One region of the Nocardiopsis sp. NPDC006832 genome, then DNA from elsewhere that is predicted to be linked to it. Evidence: riboswitches for the same ligand, from Rfam matches in the RefSeq annotation. Region 1 holds a riboswitch; each other region holds the start of a gene.
The links. Region 1 has a riboswitch for thiamine pyrophosphate ahead of ABZ717_RS09990 (3-oxoacyl-ACP reductase). Riboswitches for the same ligand answer to the same signal wherever they lie in the genome.
Positions count from the first base shown of each region.

Region 1 (2,194 bases):
CCGGAGAGGATGGTTCCAGACCGGGTCTGGCCACGCGACTGTCGGAGGTCGGGTGGAACAGAGAATGGCTCTACGGTTGGCGTGACATCTGTCGATCGAATGATGAGCGAACCGGGATTCCCGCCTTCCTGCCACGTGTGGCCGTCGGCCACACCTTCCCGCTCATGTTCGTGCAACGGAGACCGCACCTGGTCGCGGCCTTGTGCGCCGTTCAGAGTTGCCTGGTCTTCGACTTCGTCGGCCGCCAGAAGATCAACGGCGCGCACATGTCCCTCATGACCTGGAAACAGCTTCCCGTGCCCACACCCGAGCAGCTGGAACCCCATCTCGGCTTCCTGGTGCCTCGCGTCCTCGAACTCATCTACACCACCCATGACATGGAACCTCTGGCCAGGGACCTCGGCCACGAAGGCCCACCCTTCCCGTGGGACGAAGAACGCCGTGCGACCATCCGCGCCGAACTGGACGCCTACTGCTTCCGCCTCTACGGGCTCGACCGGCAGGAGGTGGACTATGTCTTGGAGACCTTCCAGACGGCCAAGGGCGGCCTGAAGAACAACGAGATCGCCAGGTTCGGAACCTACCGAACCAAGGAGTTGGTCCTGGACGCCTTCGATGGTCTGACGGACGTGGCGATCCAATAGAAGCCCTGGAGACCGCAGCGGAAGTCTGGGCCCGGACCACCCCACCCGGGCGTCGACGTGTGCTCGGGAGCATTCCCTTGCCCGTCGACGTGGAGGGGCACCAACCGGCCGGCTCCCCGAAGGTGCGATCGCCGAGCGGGAGGCGAGCGCGGCACCGGCCGGTGGCCCGAGAGGGTGCCTATGGGCTACCTTGATCGGCAGTGACACGGGGTGCCCTGAATCCACTGATCAGGGCTGAGATGACACCCGTCGAACCTGATCCGGGTCATACCGGCGAAGGGATGTCCGTACATGGCCGGTGGTATCGGTGGCCGAAGGGACGCCTTCGCCCATGCCAGAAAGGCCACCGATGAGTTCTTCCCGCACCGCACTCCCCATCGACCAACAGACGGTCGTCGTCACCGGCGGGGCCCGAGGGCTCGGGTCCCGGCTGGTCCAGGCCTTCCTGGGGCAAGGCGCCCGAGTGGTGATCAACTACCTCCACAGCGCAGAAGCGGCTCGCGAGCTCGCCGCCACCCACCCCGACCGCGCCCTGGCCGTGCGAGCGGACGTACGCGACCCCGAACAGGTCGCCTCGATGGTCCAGACCGCAGAGGGCCATTTCGGCTCCTCCGTCTCCACCGTCGTCAACAACGCGCTCGCCGACTTCTCCTTCAACGGCGACGCACGACCCCACGCCGACACGCTCACCCCACAACACCTCGACCAGCAGTTCAGCGGTACCGTCCACGGCGCACTGAACACCGTCCAGGCGGCCCTGGCCTCCATGCGCGGCCAAGGGTTCGGCCGGGTCATCAACGTGGGCACCAACCTGTTCCAGCACCCGGTCGTCCCCTACCACGACTACACAGCGGCCAAGGCGGCGCTGCTGTCGCTGACCCGCACGCTCGCCCACGACCTGGGACCCGACGGCATCACCGTCAACATGGTCTCCGGTGGTCTGCTGCGCACCACCGACGCCAGCTCCGCCACCCCCGAGAGCGTCTTCGACATGATCGCCTCCTCCACACCGCTGCGCCGGGTCACCACACCGGCCGAGTTCGCCGACGCGGCCCTGTACTTCGCCTCTCCCTGGGCGCGCGCGGTCACCGGTCAAAACCTCGTCGTCGACGGCGGGCTGGTGATGAACTGATGACCGCCGCTTCCGCGCCTGACCAGGCCCCCGATCGCCGGATGCACCTCAACCTGTTCATCTTCGGCTGTGGCCACCACAAGGCCGCCTGGCGTCACCCCGACTCGCCGGCCGAACGGATCGGTGACATCACCTACTTCGAAGAACTGGCCCGCACCGCCGAACGCGGCCGCTTGGACGCGGTGTTCTTCGCCGACGGCCACGCCACGGGCGACGTCGCCGGTGGCCCGTGGTGGTTCCTCGAACCGTTGACCGCTCTGGCGGCCATGAGCCGGGCCACCCGGCACATCGGTCTGGTCAGCACCGTCTCCAGCACGTTCTACACGCCTTTCCACGCGGCACGCCTGCTGGCCTCCCTGGACCACATCAGCGGAGGCCGAGTGGGCTGGAACGTGGTGACGTCCATGTTCGACACCGA
Region 1 covers NZ_JBEYLC010000015.1:23,803-25,996, reverse strand. Annotated here, with positions in the region: gene ABZ717_RS10000 (hypothetical protein) at 1-279, shown strand, start outside; gene ABZ717_RS09995 (hypothetical protein) at 276-644, shown strand; TPP riboswitch at 841-943, shown strand; gene ABZ717_RS09990 (3-oxoacyl-ACP reductase) at 994-1,776, shown strand; gene ABZ717_RS09985 (LLM class flavin-dependent oxidoreductase) at 1,776-2,194, shown strand, end outside.

Region 2 (2,194 bases), on a different contig from region 1:
CCCAGCTCCTCCTGGGTCGCGCCCACGATGACCTCGCCGTCGGCGCGGGGCACCAGGTAGACCGGGAAGCCGCGGACCAGGCCGCGCACCGTCCGCTCCACGAGCGGGGGCTCCCCCTCACGGACCCGGGCGCGCAACAACTGTCCCTTGACCGGCCGGATCGGAGGCAGCACCGGCGCGGGCAGGGTGATCCGGTCGCTCAGGCAACCCGCGGCGAGGACGACCTGGTGGGTCGGCAGAACGGTGCCGTCGGCCAGGTGCACTCCCAACCGGGCCCCGTCGGGACCGGGGGAGGAGACCTCGGTCACGGCCCCGGCCACCTCGCGCGCGCCCGCGCGTTCGGCGGCCCGGGCCAGGGCCGGAAGTAGACGGCGGGGGTCGACGGAGTGATCCTCTGGGGCCAGGACCCCGCCCCGCACCGAAGGGGCCAGGTGGGGTTCCAACCGGCGGCACTCTCGACTGTTCAACCGCTCGGTGGCGATGCCCAGACGTCGTTGCAGGTCGTGGAGTTCATCGAGGACGGCCAGGTCGTCCCGGTCGAAGGCGACCAGGAGCGTTCCGGTGCGGTGGTGGCCCACCGACATGGCGGAGTCCGCCTCCACCTCGGCGACGAAGGAGTCGTACATCCGCGCGGAGCGGACGCCGAGTCCCATGAGTTCCTCCTCACCGAAGATCGCCTCGGTGGCGGGCGTGAGCATGCCCGCCGCGACGGCGGAGGAGGAACGCGCGTCGGCGGGTTCGGTGACGGGATCGGGCTCGACCAGGGTGACGTCCAGACCGTGTCGGGCCGCCCGCCAGGCGACCACCCTCCCGATGACGCCGCCACCGACGACGACCACACCATCGGTGTCGGAACCGGTCCTGTAGCGGGAATCCTCGAAGTCGCGCATGGTGCGCGCTCCCCTCCCTTCGCCGGCATGATCCGGATCAGGTTCGTGCGGTCGGAGACTGCTCGGTCTCCCTCTCAGCCGGGTCCACCCGGCTCCCGCGGGACATGTCTGTTCGCTCCCCGCCATCCTAGGCCAGGTGACCCCGCACGGGTTCGGGCGGTCCTCGGTGGCCGGTGGGGTGTGGCAGATTGGGAGGGTGACACACAAAGACCTCGACATCGACGAACTGGTCGGCGACTGGCTGACCCTGCGCGAGGCGGCCGAGCCGCTGGGCGTCAGCCCGAACCGGATCAAGACGTTCATCCGCGAGAACCGCCTCATGGGCGTGGTTCGCAAGGGAGAACTCTCCATCCCCGCCGCCTTCCTGGACGGTGACGACCTCGTCAAGGGGCTGCCCGGCACCATCGTGCTGCTCTCCGACGCGGGTTTCTCCACCGAGGAGGCTCTGCGCTGGCTCTTCACACCGGACGACACCCTTCCGGGGACCCCGATCCAGGCCATGCGCGAGAACCGGGGCACCGAGGTGCGTCGCCGCGCCCAGGCCATGGCCTTCTGAGTGATCGCCGTTCGCTCCATGGGGCGCACCGGGGGGTGCGCCCTTGGGTCTCTCGACGACCAGGGCCTAATGTGTCGGGTGTGAGGACCAACCACGGAACCAGCCTGCGCGAGCGCCTGGACGCATCCCTTCTGTACCTGTGCACCGACGCCCGTACCGAGCGCGGTGACCTCGCCGAGTTCACGGACGCGGCCCTGGCCGGAGGGGTGGACATCGTCCAGCTCCGGGACAAGGGGCTGGAGGCCCGCGAGGAACTCGCCGCGCTGGAGGTCATGCGCGAGGCGTGCGAACGCCACGGCGCGCTGCTCGCCGTCAACGACCGCGCCGACATCGCCCGCGCGGTGCGCGCCGACGTTCTGCATCTGGGACAGCGCGATCTGCCCGTGTCCATGGCCAGGGACATCATCGGCGCGGACCCCGTCATCGGGCGATCCAACAACGACGTCGAGGCCGCCATGGCCTCCGCCGAGGAAGCCGGCAGCGACTACTTCTGCGTCGGACCGACCTGGGCCACCCCCACCAAGCCGGGACGCCCTGCCGCCGGCCCGGCCCTGGTGGAGAAGGCCGCCGCACTGGGGACCGAACGACCCTGGTTCGCCATCGGCGGCATCGACCTGACCACCATCGACGAGGTGCTCGACGCCGGCGCCTCGCGTGTCGTCGTGGTGCGCGCCATCACCGAGGCGGAGGACCCCCGTGCCGCGGCGGTCGCCCTCAAGGAACGGCTCACCGCGCGGGCCTGAACCGA
Region 2 covers NZ_JBEYLC010000017.1:80,170-82,363, reverse strand. Annotated here, with positions in the region: gene thiO (glycine oxidase ThiO) at 1-890, opposite strand, end outside; TPP riboswitch at 888-999, opposite strand; gene ABZ717_RS11005 (Rv2175c family DNA-binding protein) at 1,087-1,446, shown strand; gene thiE (thiamine phosphate synthase) at 1,527-2,189, shown strand.
Region 2: it holds a riboswitch for thiamine pyrophosphate, as region 1 does, so the genes downstream of both, thiO (glycine oxidase ThiO) here and ABZ717_RS09990 (3-oxoacyl-ACP reductase) in region 1, are expected to answer to the same signal.

Region 3 (2,194 bases), on a different contig from region 1:
CGGAGGACGGCGCCCCCTTCCCGGTTCCCCGGAAGACGCGCCCGAGCATTCATGGCCAACTCAGTAGGCTCCTACATCTTCAACGCGGTGCGCGGCGGGGCCGTGGGCACCTCCGAAGCGCTTCCCGGTATCAGCGGTGGCACCGTCGCGCTCATCGTCGGCCTCTACGACCAGTTGATCGGTGGCGCGGGCCACATGGTCAGCGGGATCAAGCGCTACGTCACCGACGTGCCCCGAGGTCGCGGCAAGGACCGCGCTGTGGAGCAGTTCCGCCAGGTGGAATGGTCCGTCCTCGTCCCCGCCCTGATCGGCATGGCGGTGGCCCTGGTGGGAGCGTTGCTGCTCATCGCCCCGCTGGTGGAGGAGTACACCCAGTACGCATACGCGATCTTCTTCGGTCTGGTGCTCGCCTGTCTGTGGATCCCCTACACCGGCGCGGGCAAGTCATGGAAGGCCGGACACTACCTCCTGGCCCTGGTCTTCGCCGTACTGTCGTTCTTCCTGACCAGTCTCCCCGGCGCCAACCTGCCCCCGCACCCGGTGGTGGTCTTCCTCGTCGCCTCGGTAGCGATCTGCGCGCTGGTCCTGCCGGGCGTCTCCGGTTCCTTCATCCTGTTGGCCGTCGGTCTGTACACTCCGAGCAAGGACGCGTTGGAGAACCTCGACTTCGTCTACATCGGTGCCTTCGCCCTCGGCGCGCTCACCGGCCTGGCGCTCTTCGTCAAGGTCCTCCAGTACTTCCTGGAGAACTTCCACCACTTGACCCTGGTGGTCCTGACCGGCCTGATGGCGGGTTCGCTGCGTGCCCTGTGGCCCTGGCAGAGCGAGGACCGAGAGATCCTCGCTCCCACCGAGGTCCCGTTGACGGTCGCCCTGATGGTGGCCGGTTTCGCCATCATCGTGGTGTCCATCCTGTGGGAGCGCCGCAAGCGGCTCCAGCGTGAGGTCGAGGCCGGCCACGAGAGCGTCTCCGTCTGACCCTTAGAGTCGTACCCACAACCACATACCGAGTCGGGGTCGAGCGAGCGCTTCACCGCGCTTCGACCCCGACGGCGCGGGGTGCCGGGGAAACGACCCGGCTGAGAGCACACCCGTCGAACCTGCCCTAGTTCGTACTAGCGAAGGAACGCCGATGAGCGTGTACAACGTCGTGTCCATCGCCGGAAGCGACCCCAGTGGGGGCGCCGGCATCCAGGCGGACCTGAAATCGTTCTCCGCCCACGGGGTCTTCGGGATGAGCGTGGTGACGGCGTTGACCGCCCAGTCCACGCGCGGGGTCACCGGGGTTCACGGTGTCCCCGCTTCATTCGTCGTCGACCAGATGGAGACGCTGTTCGAGGACGCGACGGTCCACGCGGTCAAGGTGGGCATGCTGGGCACCGCCGAGGTCACCGAGGCCGTGGCCGCCGCGATCGACCGGCACGGGCTGTCGAACGTGGTGGTGGACCCGGTGATGGTCGCCAAGAGCGGCGACCGGTTGTTGGAGCGTTCGGCCATGGAGGCGCTGCGCGGTGAACTGCTGCCGCGCGCCGACCTCCTCACACCGAACCTGCCGGAGGCCGCCGACCTGCTCGACGAGGAGGAGGCCACGGACCTGGCCACGATGCGCTCCCAGGCCGAGAGGCTTTTGAAGCTGGGGCCGCGTCGGATCCTGCTCAAGGGCGGGCACCTGGCGGGGACCGACAGCGTCGACCTGCTGGTCGACGGGGAGTCCGCCCCGGTCGAGCTGAGCGCCACGCGCGTGGCGACCCGCAACACCCACGGCACCGGCTGCACCCTGTCCTCCGCGATCGCCGCGCTGATCCCCCAACGCCCGGACGTGGCCACCGCCGTGGCCGACGCCAAGACCTGGCTGACCGAGGCGCTGCGCCACGCCGACGAGATCGACGCCGGCGGCGGCCAGGGCCCCGTGCACCATTTCCACGCCTGGTGGTGATCACACGAAGGGGGGACCGGCCCGTGCGGACCGGTCCCCCCTTCATATTCTCCCCGTGGGGCGTGCGAGTCGGCTAGCGCTGGACGTCGTCCATCACCGCGTCCGGGTTACGCCAATCGGGGTGACCGAAGAACCTCTTGCTCTCCGCCACGATGACCGGGGACAGCAGGAGCAACCCCACCAGGTTCGGCAGCGCCATCAGGCCGTTGGCGATGTCGCTGAACAGCCAGACGGAGTCGAGGCTGGCGACCGAACCGA
Region 3 covers NZ_JBEYLC010000022.1:25,307-27,500, reverse strand. Annotated here, with positions in the region: gene ABZ717_RS13010 (DUF368 domain-containing protein) at 52-978, shown strand; TPP riboswitch at 1,046-1,144, shown strand; gene thiD (bifunctional hydroxymethylpyrimidine kinase/phosphomethylpyrimidine kinase) at 1,133-1,936, shown strand; gene ABZ717_RS13000 (sodium:alanine symporter family protein) at 2,010-2,194, opposite strand, start outside.
Region 3: it holds a riboswitch for thiamine pyrophosphate, as region 1 does, so the genes downstream of both, thiD (bifunctional hydroxymethylpyrimidine kinase/phosphomethylpyrimidine kinase) here and ABZ717_RS09990 (3-oxoacyl-ACP reductase) in region 1, are expected to answer to the same signal.

Region 4 (2,194 bases), on a different contig from region 1:
GATGACCCCGGTCTTGACGTCGTCCCGGTCGGGCAACCCCAGGTGTTCCTTGGGGGTGACGTAGCAGAGCATCGCGGTGCCGTGCCATCCGATCTGCGCGGCGCCGATAGCGGAGGTGATGTGGTCGTATCCGGGAGCGACGTCGGTGGCCAGGGGGCCGAGCGTGTAGAACGGCGCCTCGCCGCACAGCTCCTCCTCCAGACGGACGTTCTCCGCGATCTTGTCCATGGGTACGTGCCCGGGTCCCTCGATCATCACCTGCACGTCGTGGGAGCGGGCGATGTGGGTGAGCTCGCCGAGGGTGCGCAGTTCGGCGAACTGGGCCTCGTCGTTGGCGTCGGCGATGGACCCGGGGCGCAGCCCGTCACCGAGGGAGAAGGTGATGTCGTACCGGCGGAAGATCTCACAGAGTTCCTCGTAGTGGGTGTAGAGGAAGCTCTCCTTGTGGTGGGCCAGGCACCAGGCGGCCATGATGGAGCCACCGCGCGAGACGATGCCGGTGACGCGGCGGGCGGCCAGGGGCACGTAGCGGAGCAGGACGCCCGCGTGGACGGTCATGTAGTCCACGCCCTGTTCGGCCTGTTCGATGATGGTGTCCCTGTAGATCTCCCAGCCGAGCCTGGTGGGATCCCCGTCGACCTTCTCCAGCGCCTGGTAGATGGGGACGGTGCCGATGGGCACCGGAGAGTTGCGGATGATGCGTTCGCGGGTCTGGTGGATGCGCTTGCCGGTGGACAGGTCCATCACGGTGTCGGCGCCCCAGCGGGTGGCCCACACCATCTTCTCCACCTCCTCCGGGACGGAGGAGGTGACGGCGGAGTTGCCGATGTTGGCGTTGATCTTGACCAGGAACCTCTTGCCGATGATGGTCGGCTCGGATTCGGGGTGGTTGCGGTTGACCGGGATGACGGCCCGGCCGATGGCGACCTCGTCGCGGACGAACTCGGGGGCGACCCCCTCCCGTGCGGCGACGAAGCGCATCTCGGGGGTGATGGTCCCGGCCTTGGCGTAGGTCATCTGGGTGACCGATCCGTCGATCGGATCCAGGGCCCAGTCGGCACGGGTGCGGGGCAGACCCCGGTGGACGTCGATGTCGGCGGTGTCGTCGGTGTAGGGGCCGGAGGTGTCGTACAGATCGAAGTGGCTGCCGTTGGTGAGTTCCACCCGACGTCGCGGAACGCGGAGCGTGGGACCCTCGGGGGTCTCGGTCTCGCGGTACACCTTGCGAGATCCCATGATGGGACCGGTCGTCACGCGGTGCGCGTCGTCGGTGGAGAGATCACGGCTGTCCATAGCCGTCATGGCAGGCCTCCCTACGTCGGAATTACCCGAACAGGTTCTGCGGTCGGCGACACCGATGAGTCGCCCTCTCAGCCCGCCATGGCGCGAGCTCCCGCGTTGCGTATTCACATGTCGGCACGGCGAACGTGCCCAGGGACGCGTCGATCACGTCGTCCCGGCCGGGGGGGAAGGTACTCCCCCTGTGGCCCCGGACACCATACACAGGGCCGCCCCCGGCCTGTCCACCCTCGCCGAGGTCAGAAGAGTGTGTCCGCCTGTTCTTCGCCATCGTCCGGAAGGGGTTCCAGCAGGTCGGGGCGGTTGTTCTTGATGCTGTTGACGTCGGTGGAGACCTCGTCGACGGAGAACCGGTCCACCGGGGTCGCGTTCAGCAGGTGGGACAGGTCGTCGGGGCCGGAGGTCGGGTCGAGCCAGGTCGTCCAGTCGTCGGCGGGCATGATCACGGGCATGCGTTCGTGGATGTGCGCGAGTTCGGGGGCGGCCTCGGTGGTGATCACCGCGCACGACCACACCCAGGCGGCGGGGTCGTCCTCGGCGACCTCGGGGTCGCGCCAACGCTCGAAGATCCCGGCCATGGCCAGCGGTTCGTCGCCCTGGTAGTGGATGGAGAAGGGCTTCTTGGCCGCCTTGGCCTTGCGCTTGCGGTGCCCGGGGTCCGTGGCCGGCGAGGTACTGGCCTCGGCGGTGCCGTCCTTGTTGAGCAGTTGCCACTCGTAGTAGGCGTCGGCGGGCAACAGGCAGCGACGGTGGCGGAAGGCCGACCGGAACGCGGGTTTGTCGGCGACGGTCTCACCCCGGGCGTTGATCATCCGGTAGCCGATGTTGCGGTCCTTGGCCCAGGAGGGGACCAGGCCCCAGCGCAGGGTGTGCAGCGAACGCGGTCCCGGAGCGC
Region 4 covers NZ_JBEYLC010000001.1:81,965-84,158, forward strand. Annotated here, with positions in the region: gene thiC (phosphomethylpyrimidine synthase ThiC) at 1-1,302, opposite strand, end outside; TPP riboswitch at 1,292-1,407, opposite strand; gene ABZ717_RS00370 (SOS response-associated peptidase) at 1,539-2,194, opposite strand, start outside.
Region 4: it holds a riboswitch for thiamine pyrophosphate, as region 1 does, so the genes downstream of both, thiC (phosphomethylpyrimidine synthase ThiC) here and ABZ717_RS09990 (3-oxoacyl-ACP reductase) in region 1, are expected to answer to the same signal.